4 regions of the Sphaerisporangium sp. NBC_01403 genome follow, and region 2 is predicted to be linked to each of the others. Evidence: riboswitches for the same ligand, from Rfam matches in the RefSeq annotation. Region 2 holds a riboswitch; each other region holds the start of a gene.
The links. A riboswitch is a leader RNA that binds a small molecule or an ion and turns the genes downstream of it on or off. The one in region 2 is predicted to bind cobalamin.
Positions count from the first base shown of each region.

Region 1: another riboswitch for cobalamin. It lies ahead of OG589_RS07075 (ribonucleoside-diphosphate reductase subunit alpha); the one in region 2 lies ahead of OG589_RS23235 (ABC transporter substrate-binding protein).
Region 3: another riboswitch for cobalamin. It lies ahead of OG589_RS03000 ((2Fe-2S) ferredoxin domain-containing protein); the one in region 2 lies ahead of OG589_RS23235 (ABC transporter substrate-binding protein).
Region 4: another riboswitch for cobalamin. It lies ahead of metE (5-methyltetrahydropteroyltriglutamate--homocysteine S-methyltransferase); the one in region 2 lies ahead of OG589_RS23235 (ABC transporter substrate-binding protein).

Region 1 covers NZ_CP109534.1:1,630,458-1,635,775, reverse strand. Annotated here, with positions in the region: gene OG589_RS07085 (mechanosensitive ion channel family protein) at 1-693, opposite strand, end outside; gene OG589_RS07080 (ribonucleotide-diphosphate reductase subunit beta) at 757-1,713, opposite strand; gene OG589_RS07075 (ribonucleoside-diphosphate reductase subunit alpha) at 1,752-3,989, opposite strand; cobalamin riboswitch at 4,105-4,303, opposite strand; gene OG589_RS07070 (tripartite tricarboxylate transporter substrate-binding protein) at 4,403-5,318, opposite strand, start outside.
Region 2 covers NZ_CP109534.1:5,166,863-5,172,180, reverse strand. Annotated here, with positions in the region: gene OG589_RS23245 (cytochrome P450) at 1-1,212, shown strand, start outside; gene OG589_RS23240 (Gfo/Idh/MocA family protein) at 1,295-2,137, shown strand; adenosylcobalamin (AdoCbl) riboswitch at 2,200-2,340, shown strand; gene OG589_RS23235 (ABC transporter substrate-binding protein) at 2,385-3,332, shown strand; gene OG589_RS23230 (FecCD family ABC transporter permease) at 3,419-4,408, shown strand; gene OG589_RS23225 (ABC transporter ATP-binding protein) at 4,405-5,193, shown strand.
Region 3 covers NZ_CP109534.1:700,099-705,416, forward strand. Annotated here, with positions in the region: gene OG589_RS02980 ((2Fe-2S)-binding protein) at 1-281, opposite strand, end outside; gene OG589_RS02985 (ABC transporter ATP-binding protein) at 278-1,078, opposite strand; gene OG589_RS02990 (FecCD family ABC transporter permease) at 1,075-2,142, opposite strand; gene OG589_RS02995 (ABC transporter substrate-binding protein) at 2,139-3,044, opposite strand; gene OG589_RS03000 ((2Fe-2S) ferredoxin domain-containing protein) at 3,137-3,445, opposite strand; cobalamin riboswitch at 3,534-3,726, opposite strand; gene OG589_RS03005 (superoxide dismutase) at 4,002-4,604, opposite strand; gene OG589_RS03010 (Dyp-type peroxidase) at 5,027-5,318, opposite strand, start outside.
Region 4 covers NZ_CP109534.1:2,402,274-2,407,591, forward strand. Annotated here, with positions in the region: gene OG589_RS10600 (maleylpyruvate isomerase family mycothiol-dependent enzyme) at 1-309, opposite strand, end outside; gene OG589_RS10605 (TetR/AcrR family transcriptional regulator) at 302-937, opposite strand; gene OG589_RS10610 (hypothetical protein) at 988-1,155, shown strand; gene metE (5-methyltetrahydropteroyltriglutamate--homocysteine S-methyltransferase) at 1,279-3,606, opposite strand; cobalamin riboswitch at 3,754-3,961, opposite strand; gene cobF (precorrin-6A synthase (deacetylating)) at 4,122-4,880, shown strand; gene OG589_RS10625 (NAD-dependent epimerase/dehydratase family protein) at 5,148-5,318, shown strand, end outside.

The sequences.
Region 1 (5,318 bases), 3.5 Mb from region 2:
CGAGACCGGCAGGATGAGCCGCCGCTCGTCCCAGAGCCGCAGGACGACGTACGTGAGCGTCAGCTCCTCGATGCGGCCCCACTCCCCGTCGACCACCACCACGTCGTCGAGCCTGATGGCGTCGCTGAAGACGAGCTGCAGCCCGGCGATGAGGTTGCTCAGCGTGGACTGCGCGGCGATGCCCGCCACCACGCCGGCGATGCCGGCCGAGGCCAGCAGCCCGGCGCCCAGCGCCCGCACGGCCGGGAAGCTGAACAGCATCGCCCCCGCGGCGACCACGATCATGACGGCGGCGGCCACCCGCCGTACGAGGGTGATCTGGGTGCGGATGCGGCGGGCCCTGCGGTTGCCGTCGCCCTCGATCGTGCCGAGCCGCGCGAGCACGACGTCCGTCACCGCGTACGCGGCCTGGATGACCAGCCAGGCCACGCACGCGATCAGCAGCACGGTGATGGTCTGCTCCACGGCGTAGGAGGCGGCCCTGCCGGTCATGCCCGGCACGAACCCGGTGTTGAACGCGACCAGGCCCGCCGTCGCGAACCCCGGCCACGTGCAACGCTCGACGATCGGGCCCGCGAGCGAGAAGCGGCCGTTGACCCGGCGGGATCTCAGCAGCCGCCTGAGCAGCTCCACCGCCACGATGGCCGCCAGCACGACGACCACCAGGACCAACCAGTTGACTGCTGATGACACGGACGACGCCTCCTTCGTCGTCTTTCCTACCGTGTGCCGCTGATCGTGGGAAATCAGGGTGGGTCAGAAGGCCTCGTCGAGGCTCACGCTGCCCTCCACCGCCACCTGGTACGCGGACACCCTGCGCTCGAAGAAGTTCGCCAGTTCCTGCACGTCCTGGAGTTCCATGAAGGCGAACGGGTTGGCCGTGCCGTACCGCTCCGGCAGCCCGAGCCGGGCCAGGCGCCGGTCGGCGACGTATTCGAGGTACTGGCGCATCTGGTCCGCGCTCATGCCGGCCAGGCCCTCGCCGCACAGGTCGCGGGCGAACGCCAGCTCGGCGGCGACCGCCTCCTCGATCATCTGGGTCACCTCGGCGCTCAGCTTGTCGTCGAAGAGCTCAGGCTCCTCCGCGCGCACGGTGTCCACGACCGAGAAGGCGAACTCCATGTGCATGGACTCGTCGCGGAACACCCAGTTCGTCCCGGTGGCCAGCCCGCCCAGCAGGCCGCGCGAGCGCAGCCAGTACACGTAGGCGAAGGCGCCGTAGAAGAACAGGCCCTCGATGCAGGCGGCGAAGCAGATCAGGTTGAGCAGGAACGCCCTGCGGTCGTCCCCGGTCTCAAGGCGGTTCAGCTCGTTGATCGAGTCGATCCACCGGAAGCAGAACTCCGCCTTGTCCCTGATCGAGGGGATGTGCTCGACCGCCGCGAACGCCTTGGCCCGCTCGTCGTGGTCGGGAAGGTAGGTGTCCAGCAACGTCAGGTAGAACTGCACGTGCACGGCCTCCTCGAAGAGCTGCCGTGAGAGGTACAGCCGCGCCTCGGGGGCGTTGACGTGCTGGTACAGGTTGAGCACGAGGTTGTTGGCCACGATCGAGTCGCCGGTCGCGAAGAACGCCACCAGGCGGTTGATCAGGTGCCGCTCCCCCGGGCTCATCTTGGCGAGGTCGGCGAGATCCGACTGCAGGTCCACCTCCTCGACCGTCCAGGTGTTGCGGATCGCGGCCCGGTACCGCTCATAGAATTCCGGGTACCGCATCGGCCGCAGCGTCAGGTCCATTCCGGGGTCGAGCAACATCACTGGCACGCCTCACAGATCTCGGGGTTCTCAAGGGAACAGGCGACGGCGTCCGGGTCGGGCACGGCCGCGAGCACCTGCACGGGCGCCGCCGCCTGGGGCACCGCCCTCGACTCGGCCGCCACGGTGGTCTGCGCGATGCGCGTCGCCGGGCGCGAGCGCAGGTAGTACGTCGTCTTCAGCCCGGCCCGCCACGCGTAGGCGTACATCGAGGACAGCTTGCCGATGGTCGGGGTGGCCATGAAGAGGTTGAGGGACTGCGACTGGTCGATGTACGGCTGCCGCGCGGCGGCGAGGTCGATCAGCGCCTTCTGCGGCAGCTCCCAGGCGGTGCGGTACAGGGACTTGAGGTCCTCGGGGATCGAGGCGATCTCCCGCACGCTCCCCTCGGCGCGCTTGACCGCGTCCCTGACCTCCGGCGTCCACAGGCCGCGCTCCTGGAGGTCGCGCACCAGGTAGCGGTTGACCTGCAGGAACTCGCCCGAGAGCGTCTCGCGCTTGAACACGTTGGACACCTGCGGCTCGACGCACTCGTAGCATCCGGCGATCGAGGCGATGGTCGCGGTGGGCGCGACGGCCAGGAGCAGGGAGTTGCGCAGGCCGGTGACCGCGATGCGCTCGCGCAGCTCCGCCCACTCGGCGGGGTGCACGGGACTCGCCGCCGGGAAGTGGTCGAGGTGCAGGACTCCCCCGGCCGCGCGCGTGTCGGCGTACGACGGGTGCGCTCCGTGCCTCTCGGCGAGGCTCGCGGACTCCCAGTAGGCGGCGAGGGCCATCTCCTCGGCGATCCGGGTGGACAGCGCGAGCGCCTCAGGCGAGTCGAAGGGGAGCCGCAGCGAGAAGAAGACGTCGGCGAGGCCCATCACGCCGAGGCCGATCGGGCGCCAGCGCGTGTTCGCGGCCTGCGCCTCCGGCGTGGGGTAGAACCCCCGGTCGATGGACCGGTCGAGGAAGCGCACGGCCGTCGTCACCGTCGCGCGCAGCCGCGCCCAGTCGACCTCGCCGTCAACCAAGTGCGCGGCCAGGTTCACCGAGCCAAGGTTGCACACGGCGGTCTCGGCGTCGCTGGTCACCTCCAGGATCTCGGTGCAGAGGTTGGACAGGTGGATGACGTTCTCGGGGCGGGCCGTCTGGTTGGAGGCGCGGTTGGCGGCGTCCTTGAACGTCATCCAGCCGTTGCCGGTCTGCGCGAGGGTGCGCATCATCCGGCCGTACAGGGTGCGCGCGGGAAGCTGCCGGACGTACCGCCCGGCGGCCTCGGCCTCGCGGTACCTGGCGTCGAACTCCTCGCCCCACAGGTCCACCAGCTCGGGGACGTCCTTGGGGTCGAACAGCGACCACACGCCGTCGTCCTCGACCCGGCGCATGAACTCGTCGGGGATCCAGTTCGCCAGGTTGAGGTTGTGGGCGCGGCGGGCGTCCTCGCCGGTGTTGTCGCGCAGTTCGAGGAACTCCTCGACGTCCGCGTGCCACGGTTCGAGGTAGACGCAGGCCGCGCCCTTGCGCCGCCCGCCCTGGTTCACGGCCGCGACGCTGGAGTCCAGCGTGCGCAACCACGGCACGATGCCGTTGGCGTGGCCGTTGGTGCCCCGGATGAGCGAGCCGCGCGCCCGCACCCGGGTCCAGGAGACCCCGATGCCTCCGGCGTACTTCGACAGCCGCGCGATCTGGCCGTACCGCTCGTAGATGGCCTCCAGCTCGTCGCGGGGCGAGTCGAGCAGGAAGCAGGACGACAGCTGCGGGCGCCGCGACCCGGAGTTGAACAGCGTCGGCGAGCTGGGCAGGTACGACAGCGTCGAGATCAGGCGGTAGAGCTCCGCGGCCTCGGCCACCGTGTCGGCGAGCCCGCAGGCCACGCGCAGGAAGAAGTGCTGCGGCGCTTCGAGCACGCCGCGCGTGACGGGGTGGCGCAGCAGGTAGCGGTCGTAAACGGTGCGCAGGCCGAAGTACTCGAAGCGGGCGTCCGCCTCGGCGTCGACCAGGTCGTCCAGAACGGCCGCGTTGGCCCGCACGAACTCCGCCAGCGCGTCCTGGACCAGCCCGGCCTCGTGCGTGGCGGCGATCGACTCCGAGAACGTCCGCACCCCGTGCGCCGCCGCCTCGTCCGCGATCTCCTCGGCCAGCAGACCGGCGGCGATCCGCGAGTTGGCGGGGTCGGTGACGACCCGGGCGGCGGCCTCCTCGATGGCCAGGCGTCTGTCCCCGGCCTGGTACGGCAAATCGCGTGTCACGGTCACGTGCTCTCCCTCGTAGGGCTCGGTTTGCCCGCAGGAGAGCACGCGTCGGAGCACGACCGGCGTGCGCCGCCGAAGCGGGCACGCCGGATACCCCGCCCGCGGCCCTCCCTCGGGGCCTGGACGACATGTCACCGGCAGGTCTTCGGACTCGCGGGCGTCTTCTCACGCCTAGTGGCCGTCGCTTCCCAGGCGTGCGCGGCCTAGTGCTCATGTGACGGCGGTCGTTCCCGCTCACCGCTGCGGGGCAGCCCCGGAATCGCACCGGGTTCCCTCTTACTCGCTCCGAAGAGCGAACCAGCAACAGATCTGGATCCTACATGTAGTGCACGTCGCCGCAACAACCCCTACAGGTTGTGTCAGGGGGCCCTCACCTGATGCCCTCGGGCCCGTATCACACGTTCGGGGGCGGCGTGTCACACCCGCAGGCCGAGCTCGCCGAGCGCCCGGCTCAGGCGGGCCGACTCCACGCGCAGCCACTGCCGGAAGTCCTCGCCCTCCAGGTACAACGGGGTCCAGCCGTTTCGCGCGCACAGCTCCCTCCAGCGCGCCGAGCCCGCGACGTCGTGGCACAGGCCGACGAGGGCGGCCCGGTCGTCGTCGGCCAGGTCGCCCGCGCCGAGGAGTCCGCGCCAGTTGGCGCACGACAGGTGCACGTCGCACTCCAGCAGCGTCGGGGCGTCCACTCCCTGGATGCGGTCGGGCGAGGAGACCGCCAGCACGTGAAGCTCTCCGGCCCGTACGCGCTCACGCACCCCGGCGTGGCCGCCGACCGCCGCCACCACCCGGCCGCCCGCGAGCGCGGTGACCGCCTCGTCGCTGGTCGGGTAGGCCACGTAGTGCAGCAGGCGCGCGTCCAGGCCGAGGCTCTGGGCCAGCATGCCGAACAGCACGTGGTCCATCCCGCCCTCGGCCCTGCCCGCCACCGCCAGCTTGGCCGGGTCGCGCCGCATGGCGTCGGCGAACGCGCCGAACGACCCGAGGCGCGAGGACACCGGGACCACCAGCACCTCCCACTCGCCGCAGAGCCTGGCCAGCGGCGTGGTGCGCGCGAACGCGCCCGAGGGGCGGACGGTCCGTACGGTGCCGACCAGTTCGGGCTGGGCCATGAGGATCTGGTCGGCGCGCCGCGCGCGGGCGAACTCCGCGAGCGCGGCGTGCGGCGGGCGGTTGACCACCTGCATCCGGCCGGCCAGCGCGGCGCGCTCGGCCACGCCCGCGAGGCTCCGCGCGAGCCGGTCGGAGTCGCCCCCGTACGGCCCGGGGACGACCATCGAGAGCCCGGTCGAGGCGAGCGTGCGCGAGCCGGTGGTGGTGCCACATCCGGCGGCC
Region 2 (5,318 bases):
CAGAACACCTCACCGGCCACCGCCACCGACTTCGACGTCACCTCCGACTGGCACGTCGCCTCGCCGTACGACTTCCTGCGCAGGCTCAGGCACGAGCGGCCGGTCTTCCACAGCGAGCACCTGGACGCGTACGTCCTGACCCGCCACGAGGACGTCCGCGCCGCTTACGGGGACGCCAGGCGGTTCTCCTCCGAAGGGTCGCTCACGATCTCGCGGAGCCTGGCCGCCGAGACCAGGAAGGTGCTCGGCGACCACGGGTCCTTCCTGTCCAGCTTCGTGGCCAACGTCGACCCGCCCACGCACACGCGGCTGCGGCGTTCTGTGTCCAGAGCCTTCACCCCGCGCGCGGTCACCGCGATGGAGGAGCGCTTCCGGCGGCTCAACGAGGACATCCTCGACCGGGTGGTGCCGCAGGGCGGGGGCGACTTCGTCGCGGAGCTCGGGCACGTGCCGTCGGCCAAGCTCAGCGCCCGGTTCATCGGCGTGCCCGAGGAGGACGAGGAGTTCGTCAAGGAGCACGTCAAGGACTGGTTCATGCTGTTCCTGTCGCCGCAGCCGCCCGACCGGCAGATCGTGCTCGCGCGCAGCTTCCTTTCGTACCTCGACTACGTCGACAAGCTCGTGGCCTCGCGCGCCGCCGCTCCGCGCGACGACTTCACCTCGCTGATGACCGGGCTCATCGGCACCGAGCTCTCCCACCGGGAGGTCGTCGAGCTGATCTCCACGATCCTGCTCGGCGGCAACGACACCGTGCCCAACCAGCTCGGCAACAGCGTGCTCAGGCTGCTGCGCGAGGACGCCTGGCCGCTCGCCCCCGGGCTGGTGGAGAACGCGGTGGAGGAGTGCATGCGCATCGACGGCTCCAGCCTCGGCTCCTTCCGGTACGCCCTCACCGACATCGAGCTGCACGGCGTGACGATCCCGGAGGGCTCCCTCGTCCTGCTCTCCACCGACTCGGCCGCGCACGACGAGACCGTCTTCCCCGCGCCGGAGACGTTCGACCTCGGGCGCGAGAACGCCGACGCGCACATGACGTTCGGGTACGGCATCCACTTCTGCGTCGGGGCCGCGCTGGCGCGACTCCAGCTCCGCACGGCCCTTGAGGTGCTGGGCCGTCGCCTGCCCGGCCTGCGGCTGGTGCCCGGCGGGCCGATCGCGTACCGCAGGTCCCTCGTCGGGCGGGGCCTGCCGTCGCTTCTGGTCGAATGGTGATCACCCCACGCGCGAGGTTCTGGTTGGGCTAGTCTCGCCACGAATCGTTCGGTACGTCGGGGAGCTGAGCGCCGTGGAGCCAGTGGCGGTAGGTCTGATCGGAGCCGGGCCGTGGGCGGAGGCCGTGCACGCCCCCGCGCTGGCGGCGGGGCCGCACACGCGCCTCGCCGGAGTGTGGGCGCGCAGGCCGAGGGCCGCCGCCCGGCTGGGAGCCCCGGTCTACGAGCGGGTCGAGGAGCTCTTCGAGGTCTGCGAGGCCGTCGCGTTCTGCGTGCCGCCGGGCGTGCAGGCCGAGCTGGCCGTGCGGGCGGCAAGGGCGGGCAAGGCGCTGCTGCTGGAGAAGCCGCTCGCGGCCGACCTCGACGGCGCCAAGCGCCTCGCCGACGCCGTGGGCGAGGCGGGGGTGGCGTCCCAGATGGTGCTCACCTTCCGCTACTCGGCCGCGACCAAGGCGTTCCTCGAACGGGTGCGCGCCATCGAGCCGTTCGGCGGGTACGCCCGCAACATCTCCGGCGCCCTGTACACCATCGACTCCCCGTGGCGCCAGGAGCGCGGGGCGATCCTCGACGTGGGGCCGCACATGATCGACATGCTCGACGCCGCCCTCGGGCCGGTCGTCGGCATCCGCGCCCACGGTCACCCGCTCGGGTGGACCGGGCTGCTTCTTGAGCACCAGAGCGGCGCGGTCAGCGAGGCGTCGCTGTCCATGGCCGCCCAGGTCGAGCACGGCTCCTCGCACGTGGCCGTCTACGGCCGCCACGGCAGCGAGAGCCTCGACGGCGGCGACCTCGGCTACGACGTCTTCCCCGACATGGTGGCCGAGTTCGCCAAGACCGTGCGCGAGGGCGGCGGCCACCCGCTGGACGCCCGCCACGGGCTCCGCCTCCAGGAGTTGATCAGCGCCGCCGAGGCCCAGCTCGCCTGAGTCTCCGGTCAGGATTTGTGCGGCTTTCGACCCGTCGTATCCGGTTGCGGCATTGGTTGATACCGTTCCTGTGACGCGCAGCGTGCAGCGAAGTCCGGTGTGAGTCCGGCGCTGTCCCGCAACTGTGAGACCCCCTCGGGTCGAGCCAGGTCGCCTGCATGCCGCGCCGACGTCGTCAACCCTCGTGGAAAAGGGTGATCCGTCAACACGCGGGTCCCTCGATTTCCCGGCAACTGGAGGAACTCTCGTGAGGCCCGTACGCACGGCCCTGGCGGGCGCGTTGCTGGGTGCGCTGACACTGGCCGGATGCGGCCAGTCCACCGGCACCGCAGACCCCGCCACCGCCGCCCCCGCTCCCACCGCCTCGCAGGCCGCCGGCTTCCCCGTCACCGTCCAGGCGGGCAACGGCTCCGTCACCATCGGCGAGAAGCCCAGCCAGATCGTCTCGCTCTCGCCGAGCGCCACCGAGAGCCTGTTCGCGATCGGCGCCGGGCCGCAGGTCGTCGCCGTCGACGACCAGTCGACCTACCCCGCCGAGGCCCCGAAGACGGACCTGTCCGGCTTCAAGCCCAACGCCGAGGCCATCATCGCGAAGAAGCCCGACCTGGTGGTGCTCGCCAACGACACGGGGGGCATCGTGGCCGCGCTGACCAAGGTCGGCATCCCCGTGCTGCTCGAACCCGCCGCCACCAAGCTGGACGAGACCTACGACGAGATCGCCGACCTCGGCGCCGCCACCGGCAACAAGGCCAAGGCCGACGAGCTCGCCGCGGGCATGAAGCGGCAGATCGACGAGCTCGCCGCCGCCGCGCCCAAGGACAAGAAGCTCACGTTCTTCCACGAGCTGGACAACACGCCGTACTCCGTGACGTCCAGCACGTTCATCGGCCAGATCTACGGGCTGTTCGGGCTGACGAACATCGCCGACAAGGCTCCTGACGCCGCCGGGGGGTACCCCAAGCTCTCCAGCGAGTTCGTCGCGAAGGCCGACCCCGACCTGATCTTCCTCGCCGACACCAAGTGCTGCGGCCAGTCCAAGGAGACCCTGGCCAAGCGGCCCGGATGGGGAGGCCTGTCCGCCATCGCGAAGGACCGTGTGGTCACCCTCGACGACGACATCGCCTCGCGCTGGGGCCCGCGCGTGGTCGACTTCGTCAAGATCGTCGACGCGGCGGTCAGGGGGGCCGCCGGCTGAGACCCGGTGGCACACCTGGAGCGGCGCGCGAAGTGAAGCGGCACGACCCTGGTACGACGCGCGCGGCGAGGCCGCGGCCGGCGGCGCTGGCCGTCGCCCTCGCCGTGCTCGTGATCTGCGTGGTCGCGGGCCTGATGATCGGCGCGGCCGGCGTCTCGTTCAAGGGCATCGTGCTCGAACTGCTCGACCGGGTGCCGTTCGTCTCGGTGGACTCCGGGCTGTCGCCGGTCGAGCGGGGGCTGGTGTTCCAGCTCAGGCTGCCGCGCGTGGTGCTGGCGGCGGTGGTCGGGGGCCTGCTGGCGATCGCGGGCGCGGGGTACCAGGGCGTGTTCCGCAACCCGCTCGCCGACCCCTACCTGCTCGGGGCCGCCGCCGGAGCGGGCTTCACCGCGACCCTGATGATCGTGCTGATCCAGGTCGACGGGCTGGTGCCGCTCGCCGCCTTCGGCGGGGCGATCGGCGGCGTGCTGCTGGCGTACGCGCTCGGCAACACGGCGGGCCGGGGCGGCGGCACGTCCACCCTGGTGCTCGCCGGGGTGGCGGTGGCCTCCTTCCTGTCCGCGCTGCAGACCTTCGTGCAGCAGCTCCGGGTCGAGCAACTCCAGCGCATCTACTCGTGGATCCTCGGCGGCATCGGCGGCGACTGGTCCCAGGTGTGGCTCATCGCCCCGTACGCCGTCGTGTCGACGGTCGTCCTGCTCGCTCACGGGCGGCTGCTGGACGTGCTGTCGGTCGGCGACGACGAGGCGGTCAGCCTCGGGGTCAACGCGGCGCGCGTGCGGCTCGTCGTCCTGTGCGCCGCGTCGCTGGCCACGGCGTCGGCGGTCGCGGTCAGCGGGCTCATCGGGTTCGTCGGCATCGTCGTGCCCCACGTCGTGCGGCGCCTCGCGGGCGGGTCGTACCGGGTGGTCCTGCCGCTGTCGCTGCTGGCGGGGGCGTCGTTCCTGGTGCTGGCCGACCTGGTCGCCCGTACCGTGCTCGCCCCGGCCGAGCTGCCGATCGGCGTGGTGACCGCCTTCATCGGCGCGCCGTTCTTCGTCGGCGTCCTGCGCGCGACACGGGCGGTGGACGCGTGAGCGCCATCGAGGTGCGGGACCTCTCGGTCGCGCTGGACGGGCGGCCGGTGCTGTCCGGGATCGGCCTGTCCGTGCGCGGCGGCGAGTGGCTGGCGGTCGTCGGGCCGAACGGCGCGGGCAAGTCCACGCTGCTGCGGGCCATGATGGGACTGCTGGAGGCGCAGGGTGACGTGCTGGTCGACGGCATGCCCGCGCGCAGCCTCAAGCCGAGGCAGCGGGCGCGGCTGATGGCCTACGCGCCGCAGAGCCCCATGCTGCCGGCGGGGCTCACCGTCTTCGAGTACGCCCTGCTCGGGCGCACGCCGTACATCTCCTACCTGGGCAGGGACACCCACGACGACCGGGACGTCACCCGCTCGGTGCTGGAACGCCTGGACCTGTCCGACTTCGCGACCCGGCCACTCGGGCACCTGTCCGGCGGGGAACGGCAGCGGGTGGTGCTCGCCCGCGCGCTCGTGCAGCGGGCTCCCGTGCTGCTGCTGGACGAGCCCACGACCGCGCTGGACCTCGGCCACCAGCAGCAGGTGCTGGAGCTCGTCGACCGGCTCCGTCTCGCCGACGGGCTGACGGTGGTCACCACGATTCACGACCTCAGCCTGGCGGGGCAGTACGCCGACTCGATGCTCCTGATCGACGGCGGACGGCACGTCGCCTCCGGGCCGGTCAAGGAGGTGCTCACCGAGCCGCTGCTCGCCCGGCACTTCGGCGCCCGCGTCCGCGTCGAGCAGGGAAGTGACGGCCGTCCCCTCGTCAACCTCGTCCGCCCGGCACCCGACCCCCCCTGACCCCGTACGCCACCGCCCCCGCGTGAGCCGTGCGCTCCCCGGACCCGCATGTTCCCGGGATCCCGCATGTTCCCGGGTCCTGTACGTTCCCGGGACCCGTTCGTTCCCGGGACCCGTACGCTTTC
Region 3 (5,318 bases), 4.5 Mb from region 2:
GGGATGACGCCGTGCACGATGACGCAGCCCAGGATGGGAGACCACAGGCGAGCGGCGTGCCCGAGTTGGACGATGGAGGCGGCGATCCGCGGCTCGGGTGTGCCGTAGCGGGCGGCGCGGGCGGACACGAGGTGCCCCAGTCCTGCCGCGTAGGCGTCCGAGACCGGCCGCCACTCGCCATCCGCGTCGCCGGTGGTGAGAGAGAAGAACGACCCCAGGCCGGCGACGTCGGTCAGGGCGCGAGCCACGGAGACGGACGGGACCGGTCGCAGGGAGGTCATGCCGCTCCCTTCCTCCTGTGCTCAGGGTCCGGGACGACGCTGATCTGCGGGATGCCGGTGCGTGGGTGGACGTTCACTTCGGCGTCCACCTGGTAGACCTCGGTGAGCAGGTCGGCGGTGAGCACCTCGGTGGGTGGGCCGGCCGCGACCAGCCGCCCAGCGTCGAGGACGCAGATCCGGTCGCAGAACGCTGCCGCGAGGTTGAGGTCGTGCAGGGCCACTATGGCGGTCACGCCCAACCGCCGCACCAGGTGGAGGGCATCGAGCTGGTGGCGCAGGTCCAGGTGGTTGGTCGGCTCGTCCAGCACCATCGTCCCGGTCTGCTGGGCCAGAGCACGTGCGATCAGGACACGCTGCTTCTCCCCTCCCGACAGCCGGTCGAACGGGGCTTGGGCGAGGCCGGCGACATCCAGCGCCGCGAGGGCGTCGGTCACGATACGGAGATCCGCGGCGTCATCGCCCTGGAACGCGCGTTTGTAGGGACTGCGGCCCATGGCGACCACGTCGTACACGGTCAGTTCAAACTCGCCCGGCGCTTCTTGCAGCACGGCGGCCAGCCGACGCGCCAGTTGCCTCCCGGTCAGCTGCCAGACGTCGTCGCCGTCCAGCAGGACCCGCCCCGAGGTCGGTCGCAGCGCGCGGTAGAAAGTACGCAGGAGGGTGGACTTCCCTGCGCCGTTGGGTCCCACCAGCGCGACCACCTCGCCCGTGGCGACCTCCAGCGAGACGTCCTCCACCAGTGCCCGGCCCCCGATGACGACGCCGACGCCCTCGGCGCGCAACGTCGCCGCGGTCATGAGGCCGCCCTCCGCCGCATCAGCCACAGGAAGAACGGCCCTCCGGCCAGCGCGGTCAGGATCCCGATCGGGATCTCCTCAGGAGCGATCACACTGCGCGCGGCCAGGTCGGTGGCGATCAGGAAGGCCGCGCCGAGCAGCGCGACGGCGGGTAGCGCACGCCGGTGGTCGGCGCCGACCAGCAGCCGCACCACGTGCGGCAGCATCAGGCCGACGAACCCGATGGTGCCGCTGACCGCGACGATCGCTCCGATCATCAGCGCGATCACCACGAACAGTGCGGCGCGGAAGCGGTGCACGTTCAGACCCAGCGCGGCCGCCGCCTCTTCTCCGGCGAGCAGCAGATTGAGCGGTCGGGACACACCGAGCAGCACACCGGTTCCCGCCAGCACCGCCGCCGCGGGGATCCAGATGAGGTCCCAGGTGGTCCCGGCCAGCCCGCCCAGCGTCCAGCGCAGCGCGGACTCGGCCTTGCGCGGGTCGTCGGAGGTGACGATGAGGTAGCTGGCGACGGCCGAGAGCACCTCGCCCGTGGCGACCCCGGACAGCACCAGCCGCACGGTGGTCATCCGCCCGCCGGCGCGGGCCAGGAAGTAGACCAGCACCAGCGCCGCGAGGGCCCCCAGGAAAGCCGCGAGCGGCAGGGAGAACGCGCCGAGCAGTGACACCGGGAACACCATGACGAGCACCGCGCCGACGCTCGCGCCCGAGGACACCCCGAGCAGCATCGGATCGGCCAGCGGGTTGCGCACCAACGCCTGCAGGGCCATCCCGCACACTGACAGCCCCGCCCCGACGACACCGCACAAAAGGATCCGCGGCAGCCGGACATCCAGCACGATCGTCTCCCGGACCTGGGTCCAGACCGGTTCGGCCAGTGCCGGGTGGAGCCGGTGGGCCAGGATTCCCCACACCTGGCCCGGCGGCAGCCGTACCGAGCCGACCGCGATCCCGGCCGTGACCGCCACCACCACCGCGACGGTGAGCGCCGCGAGGACCAGCGGATACGGCATGCGGGCACGGCGGCCCACGGCGACCGCTCCCGTTTCGACGACCTCGGTCACGCGAAGCTTTCCGGGTGCAGTTGGCGGGCCAGAGAATCCACCGCGGAGGGCACACGCACCCCCAGTACCGTGGACGACAGCGGCAGCACCGCGAAGCGCTGATTTTTGATCGCGGGCACGTCCTTGAGCGCGGGATTGGCCAGCAGGGACTTCCTCTTGTTCTCCAGCGGCTGGTCGCCGTAGTCGTAGATGACGATCACGTCGGGTGCCCGCTCGGCGACCTGCTCGAAGGACACGTCCCCGAAGGACTTGCCCAGATCGCCGAATACGTTCGTCCCGCCCGCCAGCGTGATCATCTCGTTGCCGATCCCGGCGCCGCCCGCGGTGAACGCCGTCTTCTCTCCGCTGTCGAAGACGAACACCTTGGCCGGAGCCACTCCGTCGATCTTGTCCTTGACGCCGTCCAGTACGCCGCGCATGGTGGCGATCCGCCGCTCGGCCCGGTCGGAGACGCCGAAGATCTTGCCGATGGTCCGGACCTCCAGCTCGACCTCGGCCATGGTCACCGGGCCTGTCGGGCAACCTTCGATGTTGAGATAGGAATTGATTCCGCCTGCGGCCAGGGCGGTCCGGCCGCGGCCTTCCTTCTCGTCGAAGGCGCTCTTGAAGCCGCCGTACACGAAGTCGGGCTCGGCCGCCAGCAACGACTCCTGCGAGGGGTATTCCTTGGCCAGCACCGGAACCGCCTGGTAGGCGGCCTGGTACTCGGGCAGGATCTTGTCGTCCAGGTAGGCGGTGCCGGCCATCGACTTCTCCAGGCCGAGGGCGAACATGATCTCGGTGGTGTGCTGGTTGAGGGTCACCACTCGCTGCGGTGGCCGCTGGTAGGTCGTGGTCACCCCGCAGTTGGTGACGGTCACCGGGAAGTCCGCCGTCGACGAACTCGCCGCTGAGGGGCCCATGGGAGAAGGGGGGCTCTGTCCTGCGGCTCCGCAGCCGGAGATCAGCATGGCGGCGGATAGCAGAAGCAGAAAGGGCAGCGAGCGGCGGCTCGTCATCGACGGGTCCTTTCCCGGGCAGAGCCGGTTCGGCGGGGTGGAGTGAAGATGTGCAGAGTGAGGATCTCGGGAGGCTCGGCCACTCCCGGGCCGCCGGCGCGGATCCAGGCGGCGATGTCGCGGGCCGCGTCCGGTTGGTTGACCAGGCCCAGCCAGACCGGGCGACCGCCCATCGTGCGTCCTGCCGGCGAAGGGTGGACCACGACAACGTTGGCCTGCTCGCACACGTCCAAGCACTCGGTGACGCGTACCTCGGCGATTTCGCCCAGGAAGCGCACCGGCTCCTCGTGATCCAGGCTCGTCACCTTGCCGGTTCCGCAGCAACAGCCGCGGCAGACGGTGACCCTGCTCATGACGACGACCACGGTCCTCTCTTGGGGAGATCCGCCCCAATTTCCCTGAGGAGGCGACCGCGTGAGTCTCCTGGCTCTCGGGTCACAGCTCGTCCCGGCCTTCCCACCCGCACGCGGGCAGTGGCTTGTTCGGGATCCGCTCGCCGATCACAGTGGCGGGACCGCGCCGGATTCACACCGGCTTCCTCGTTCCGCCGTCGCCTACAGCGACCATGGTCGCACAACCGCGACATCTCGGGCAAAGAGCTACATGGAGTGCCTGGAACCGTGAGGTCCTCTGCCATGACCTGTGATCGGCGTACGAGTGGGCCCGGTGCGCATTGGATGTGTACGCACCGGGCCCGGAGGAGGTCAGCCGGCGTGCCCCGTCCCGCCCACCTGGGCCACCTGCGTCAAGTACAGGGTGGTGTCGCCGGGGGCGAGCAGACGGATGCGGGGTGCGGCGCCCGGCCGCCCGGTTGGATAGCGATGCAAGGAAGGCCGGTCGGCGGGCGCCGCGGTCATGGGGTCATGCGCCCTTGGCGGCGGTGAATCGGGCGATGACGTCGTTCCAGTTGATGAGGGACCAGAGCTTCTGGACGTAGTCGGGACGCACGTTGCGGTACTGCAGGTAGTAGGCGTGTTCCCAGGCGTCGAAGACCAGCAGCGGGGTGGTGTTCATGCCGACGTTGCCGTGGTGGTCGTAGACCTGCTCGACCACCAGGCGGCGGGCGAGCGGCTCCCAGGCCAGGATGCCCCAGCCCGAGCCCTGTACGGTCGAGGTCGCCGTGGTGAGCTGCTTCTGGAACGCCTCGAAGGAGCCGAAGTGCTCGTCGATGGCCGCGCCCAGCTCGCCGTCGGGACGGTCGCCGCCGTCGGGGGAGAGGTTCTGCCAGAAGATCGAGTGCAGGACGTGGCCCGACAGGTTGAAGGCGAAGGTCTTCTCCAGTCCGACCAGCCCGCCGAACTCGCTCTTGTCCCGGGCCTCGGCCAGCTTCTCCAGGGAGTCGTTGGCGCCCTTGACGTAGGCGGCATGGTGCTTGGCGTGATGCAACTCCAAGATCTCACCGGTGATCGCCGGCTCCAGCGCCGCGTAGTCATAGGGCATGTCCGGAAGGGTGTACTGACCCACGGTGGGCTCCTCGCCATGTCGGAACTTATTGCAATATTGTCGCAATAACTTCTACCATGCAGCAGTGGTGTCCATGTGGTGTAGACGGAGCGAGCAGTTCAGAACAGGGACCGGCCGTGCTGCGGGACCCACGCTGTCTCCGTTCGGCGTCTGGCACACCCGGCCGCGCCACGTGCCTCCCGCCCGCCGACATCGATCCGGCCATGCCTGCACGTGACCGCCGACAGGCGTGGCGACATCGCGGTGGAGGGGGGTGTGGACATGGGAACTCCAGGCTCGGCGTCCATGCGGCGGGCACAGGCGCCGGATCGGCCGCCCGGACGAGGTTCCGGCCGGGGAGGGGACAGGCGATGTGCCGCCAGGCGAGCCGGCGGCACGTCGCCGGTGTGATCAGAAGATGATCACAGAGGTTCCTCGGCGGATCACGTCAGGACGGTCTCCCCGATCCAGCCGTCCGGTCCGCACCCCGGGGGAATGGCGAAGACCGCCGAGCCGATCGGAGTCGTCCACTCGTTCAGCAGGTCCGCTTCGGCCAGGCGCCTCTGGATGGGAACGAACTGGCGGGTGATGTCGGCCTGGTAGGAGGCGAACAGCAACCCGGAGTCCGTCGCACCGTCCCGGGTCACTCCCTCGTCGTAGTTGTAGACGCGCCGCAGGATGCGCACGCCCGGGTCCTCGACCCGGGCGCGGCGGATGTGGGCGTACTCGGAGATG
Region 4 (5,318 bases), 2.8 Mb from region 2:
GGCGGCGTGGTCGTCGATCTGCACGGCCATATGAGCGTCCAAAGCGATCTTGCCGGGGTATCGGCGTCGTCCCACCAGTTCCCGCCGCAGCATCGTGCCGAGGTGGATGTTGTCTTCGCACTGGGCGACGAGGTGGGCGACCATGGTGCGCACGTCCCATTCGCCGCAGTCGGTGGGACGCCTCCAGTCGCCGTCGCGAAGCGCTCCGAGCAACGCGAGGGTGGCGCGGCCCTCGGCCTCGGCGATCACGGCCGACTGGTCGCGGTCGGTCTGCGGCAGGTGCGCGGCTTCCGTGAAGGATTCACTCATCGGGCTCGCCCTTCTCAGCGGCGTAGTAACGGAAGAACATATCCAGTGCCTTAGGCGTGAGCCGGGTGAAGCGTCCCTTTCCGGCCGGCGCGGACGGTTCGTTGGAGAGCTGCTGGCTGATCACACCGGACATCAGCACCGTGAAGAGGGCGACGCCCTCCTCGCTCGCGGCGGCAGGCGCCAGTTGTCCGGCGTCCACAGCCGCCCTCAGCGCCTCACCCAGGACCTCCAGCTGCCGTACGGCGGGCCCGAACGCCTGAGGGGAAGGCTCGAATCCGGGCACCGGTCGCCAGTACAGGAGCTGCGCGAGCACCGGGTTGGCCACCACCCAGGCGATGGTGGCCTCCTGGCCCGCGGCGATGGCCCTTCGCGGATCCTCGGCGAGCCTCGGTAGGTACGGGTCCAGGACTTCGACCATCTGTCGCGTCCCGCGCTCGAACAGCGCGTCGTAGATGGCCAGCTTCGACGGGAAGTACTGATAGAGCGACGGTGGGCGCATGCCTACGCGCCGTGCGACCTCCGCAAGGCTGAGCGCGGCCACGCCCTCTTCGCCCATGACCTCGATCGCGGTGTCGAGGATCTCCTGAACGGTCTCGTTGCGCCGACGGAGCCTACGATCTTCCCTCATGCCACTAGTAAAACCTAACGACATTAGGCAAGTCAACTCCTGTTTGGAGATTGGAAGACGCCCTCCAGCGTGGCGCGGCGGGCGGCGACGTCCCCGACCGGCGGGGCGTGCTGTCGGCGGCCGCGGCGGCGAAGGGGGCGAGGGCCTCGGCGACCTCGGGGTCAAGGGTGAAGGACATGACGGTCCTCCTTCGCGAACGAGCGATGTACTCGGGATGAGCGGCGTGCTCGCGGTGGATGGTGTGCCCGGGGACGTCCACGCACGCCTTGTCGATCTTGGTGCCGGGCCATCGCGTCGGGCCCGGTACGCACCGGAGGTGTGCGCACCGGGCCTGGAGGAGGTCAGCCGGCGATGCGGCTGGCGATTTCGGCTCGGATCTTACGGGCGGCGGTGACCAGGTTGTTCAGGGAGTCGCGGACCTCAGGCCAGCCGCGGGTCTTCAGACCGCAGTCGGGGTTGACCCACAGCCGCTCGGCCGGGATGCCGTCGAGCCCCTTGGACAGCAGGAGGGACACCTCTTCGACGCTCGGTACGCGCGGGGAGTGGATGTCGTAGACCCCGGGGCCCACCTCACGCGGGTAGCCCGCCCCGGCCAGTTCGTGGGCCACCTGCATGTGAGAGCGTGCGGCTTCCAGGCTGATGACGTCGGCGTCGAGGTCGTCGATGGCGGCCAGGATCTCGCCGAACTCGGCGTAGCACATGTGCGTGTGGATCTGGGTGTCCGCGCGGGCGCCGCTGGTCGTCAGGCGGAACGCCTCGGTGGCCCAGGCCAGGTAGGTCGGCCGGTCGGCGGCGCGCAGGGGCAGGGTCTCGCGCAACGCGGGCTCGTCGACCTGGATGACCGCGGTGCCGGCGGCCTCCAGGTCGGCGACCTCGTCCCGTAGCGCCAGGGCGACCTGGCGCGCCGTCTCGGCCAAGGGCTGGTCGTCGCGGACGAAGGACCAGGCGAGCATGGTGACGGGCCCGGTGAGCATGCCCTTGACCGGGCGGCTCGTCTGGGACTGGGCATAGCGGGTCCAGGCCAGGGTCATCGGCTTGGGACGCGAGATGTCCCCGGCCAGGATCGGCGGGCGAACGTACCGGGTGCCGTAGGACTGGACCCAGCCGTGCTGGGTGGCCAGGTACCCGTCGAGCTGTTCGGCGAAGTACTGGACCATGTCGTTGCGTTCCGGCTCGCCGTGCACCAGGACGTCGATTCCCGCCTGCTCCTGGAAGGCGAGGACCTCGCGTATCTCGGCGGCGATGCGCTCGTCATAGGCCGCGGCGTCGATGCGTCCCGCTCGCAGGTCGGCTCGGGCGACCCGGAGCTCGGCGGTCTGCGGGAACGAGCCGATGGTGGTGGTCGGCAGCAGGGGCAGATCAAGCCGGGCGCGCTGGGCGGCGGCCCGTTCGGCGTACGGCTGGGGACGGCGCGCGTCGGCGGAGGTGACGGCCGCGCTGCGGGCCCGTACGGCCAGATCCCGGGTGAGCGGCGAGTTCGCGCGGGAGGCCAGGGCGGCCCGGTTGTCGAAGAGCTGGTCGGCGATGGCGGGGGTGTCCTGGGTGAGTGCCCGGGTGAGGGTGACGACCTCGGCGGTCTTCTGCCGGGCGAAGGCCAGCCAGCGGGCGACCTCCGGTTCGAGCTCTGCTTCGGCTCTGGCGTCGAGGGGGACGTGCAACAGGGAGCAGGAGGTCGCCACGTCCACGCGGTCGGCCAGGCCCAGCAGGGTCGCCAGCGTCGCCAGCGACGCCTCCAGGTCGTTGATCCAGATGTTGCGGCCGTCCACGACGCCGGCGACGAGCCGCTTGCCGGGAAGGCCTCCCGCACTGGCGAGCAGGTCCAGGTTGGCCGCCGCGGGCCCGGTGAAGTCCAGGGCCAAGCCCTCGACGGGCGCGCCGGCCAGGATCGGAAGGGCCTCGCCGAGGTGGCCGAAGTAGCTGCCCACGAGGATCTTCGGCCGGCCCTCCAATTCGCCGAGTTCCCGGTAGGCGCGGGCGACGGCGTCAAGGACGGCGGGCGGCTGGTCCTGGACCAGGGCGGGCTCGTCGAGCTGCACCCACGTGGCGCCCGCGGTCCGCAGGGCCGCGAGCACCTCGGCGTAGACGGGGAGGAGCCGGTCCAGCAGGGTGACGGGCTCGAAGTCCTGTGCGACGCCGGGCGCGGGCTTGGCGAGCAGCAGGTAGGTGATGGGACCCACCAGAACGGGCCGAGGATCGTGCCCGAGCGCGAGGGCTTCGCGCAACTCGCCGACGGCCTTGGCGGGGTCGGCGGTGAAGGCGGTCTCCGGCCCCAGCTCGGGGACCAGGTAGTGGTAGTTGGTGTCGAACCACTTGGTCATCTCCAAGGGCGCGACATCCTGGGTGCCACGGGCCATCGCGAAATAGCCGTCGAGCGCGTCGGCCCGGACGGCCGCGCGGTGGCGTTCGGGGATCGCCCCGAGCATGACGGTGGTGTCCAGCACGTGGTCGTAGAGCGAGAAGTCCCCGGTGGGGACCTCCTGGATGCCGGCGTCGGCAAGCTGCCGCCAGGTTTCCAGGCGCAACTGCGCGGCGATGCGACGCAGGTCGCCGGCGGTGACCCGGCCCGCCCAGTAGCCCTCGATCGCCTTCTTCAGCTCACGGTCCGGCCCCTGACGCGGGTAGCCGTGGACGGTGGCGATCGATGAGGGGGTGGTGGAAATCTCAGCCACGAACTCTCCTTCGCGAGTCACGTATGGACATCGCGGCCCCGGAGAGGCGGAGATACGGCCGATCGGCACGCGTGCGGGTGCAAGCCTGCTGGTCCGCCGGCCCGCCCTCGAGGCCATCGACGTCGCCGCGCGCGGTCGCGCGCGGGCAGTGGCAGGTCTTCGGACTCGCGAGCACGCCGGGGCTTACCGAGCCCGGGCACCTACTGGCCGTCGCTTCCCTGACCCGATATCCGGATCCAGTGCGTGTGACGGCGGTCGTTCCCACTCACCGCTGCGGGGCAGTCCCGGAATTGGACGAGCTTGCGAGCAGAGCAGGCAAGCGCTTCCGCACCGGGTTCCCTCTTACGACGCCACTGCCTGGCCGGCAGGGCGAACCGACTGCGCGTCCAGCCTAAGCGCAACCGGCTCCCAGGCCAACATCCTGATCCGCGCACCCGGTGACAGAGCAACCCCGGACAACTCGGCGCCACGCACGCCTGGTGGGCCGGCCGTGCGGGAACGGCAGACTTGCCCCTGTGAAGAGAATCCTCATCATCGGCGTGGGCGCCGGGGACCCCGAGTACCTGACCATTCAGGCGGTCAAGGCCATCCAGCGGGCCGACGTCTTCTTCCTGCTGGACAAGGGGGAGGAGAAGGACGAGCTCATCCGGTTGCGGCAGGACATGATCGAGGAGTACGCCCGGGGACCCTACCGCGTCGTCCAGGCCCGCGACCCCGACCGCGACCGCACCAGCCCCGCCTACGCCACCGCCGTGCGGGACTGGCGCACGCGCCGCGCCGACCTCTACGAGCGGCTCATCCTCCACGAGCTGGGCGAGGACCAGACCGGCGCCTTCCTCGTCTGGGGCGACCCCTGCCTGTACGACAGCACGCTGGCCATCATCGAGGACGTTGCGGGCCGAGGCGGCGCGCGGTTCGGCTACGAGGTGATTCCCGGGATCAGCAGCGTGTCCGCCCTGGCGGCCAGGCACCGCACCACCCTGACCCAGGTCGGCCGGCCCGTACGCATCACCACCGGCCGCCGGCTCTCCGAAGCCGCCTCCGAGACGGCCGGCGACGTCGTCGTCATGCTCGATGCCCACTGCGCCTTCGCCGGGCTTCCGGACGCTCCCGATCTCGACATCTCCTGGGGCGCCTATCTCGGCACGCCGGACGAGATCCTGGTGTCCGGCCGTGTCCGCGACGTCGCGGAGCACATCCACGAGCTACGGACGCGAGCACGCGAACGCAAGGGCTGGATCATGGACACCTACCTGCTGAGACGCCGTTCCTGACGGCCACACGCCCGGGACGCCACGATCGTGTCGTCCTGGACCGCCCCGGGCCTGGGCCAGGGACCAGGACACCCACAGGGGGGTGGCGCAGAGCAGCCGGCCGGGGACCTGGTGACGTCGTCGGTGAAGCGGCGGCGTGCCGGTCAGAGCCGGCGGAAGGCCGGCGGCTCTCCGGGTGAGGAGCACCCGGGCAGGGGCCGGTCGCGGGGGAAGGCATAGCTTTGGGCGAGAACGCATCAACCCGCGACTGTTCAGGTGGTGAACTGATTGATCCGCGACCCGCGCCGGATCCTGGTGACCGGCGCGGCGGGCAGGCTCGGGCGTGCCACGCTCGGCCTGCTCGCCCATGAAGGCGTCCCGGCGACCGCACTGGACCTCGACGACCCCGGGAACCTTCCGGCCGACCGGGTGGTGACCGGCAGCGCGGAGGATGTGGAG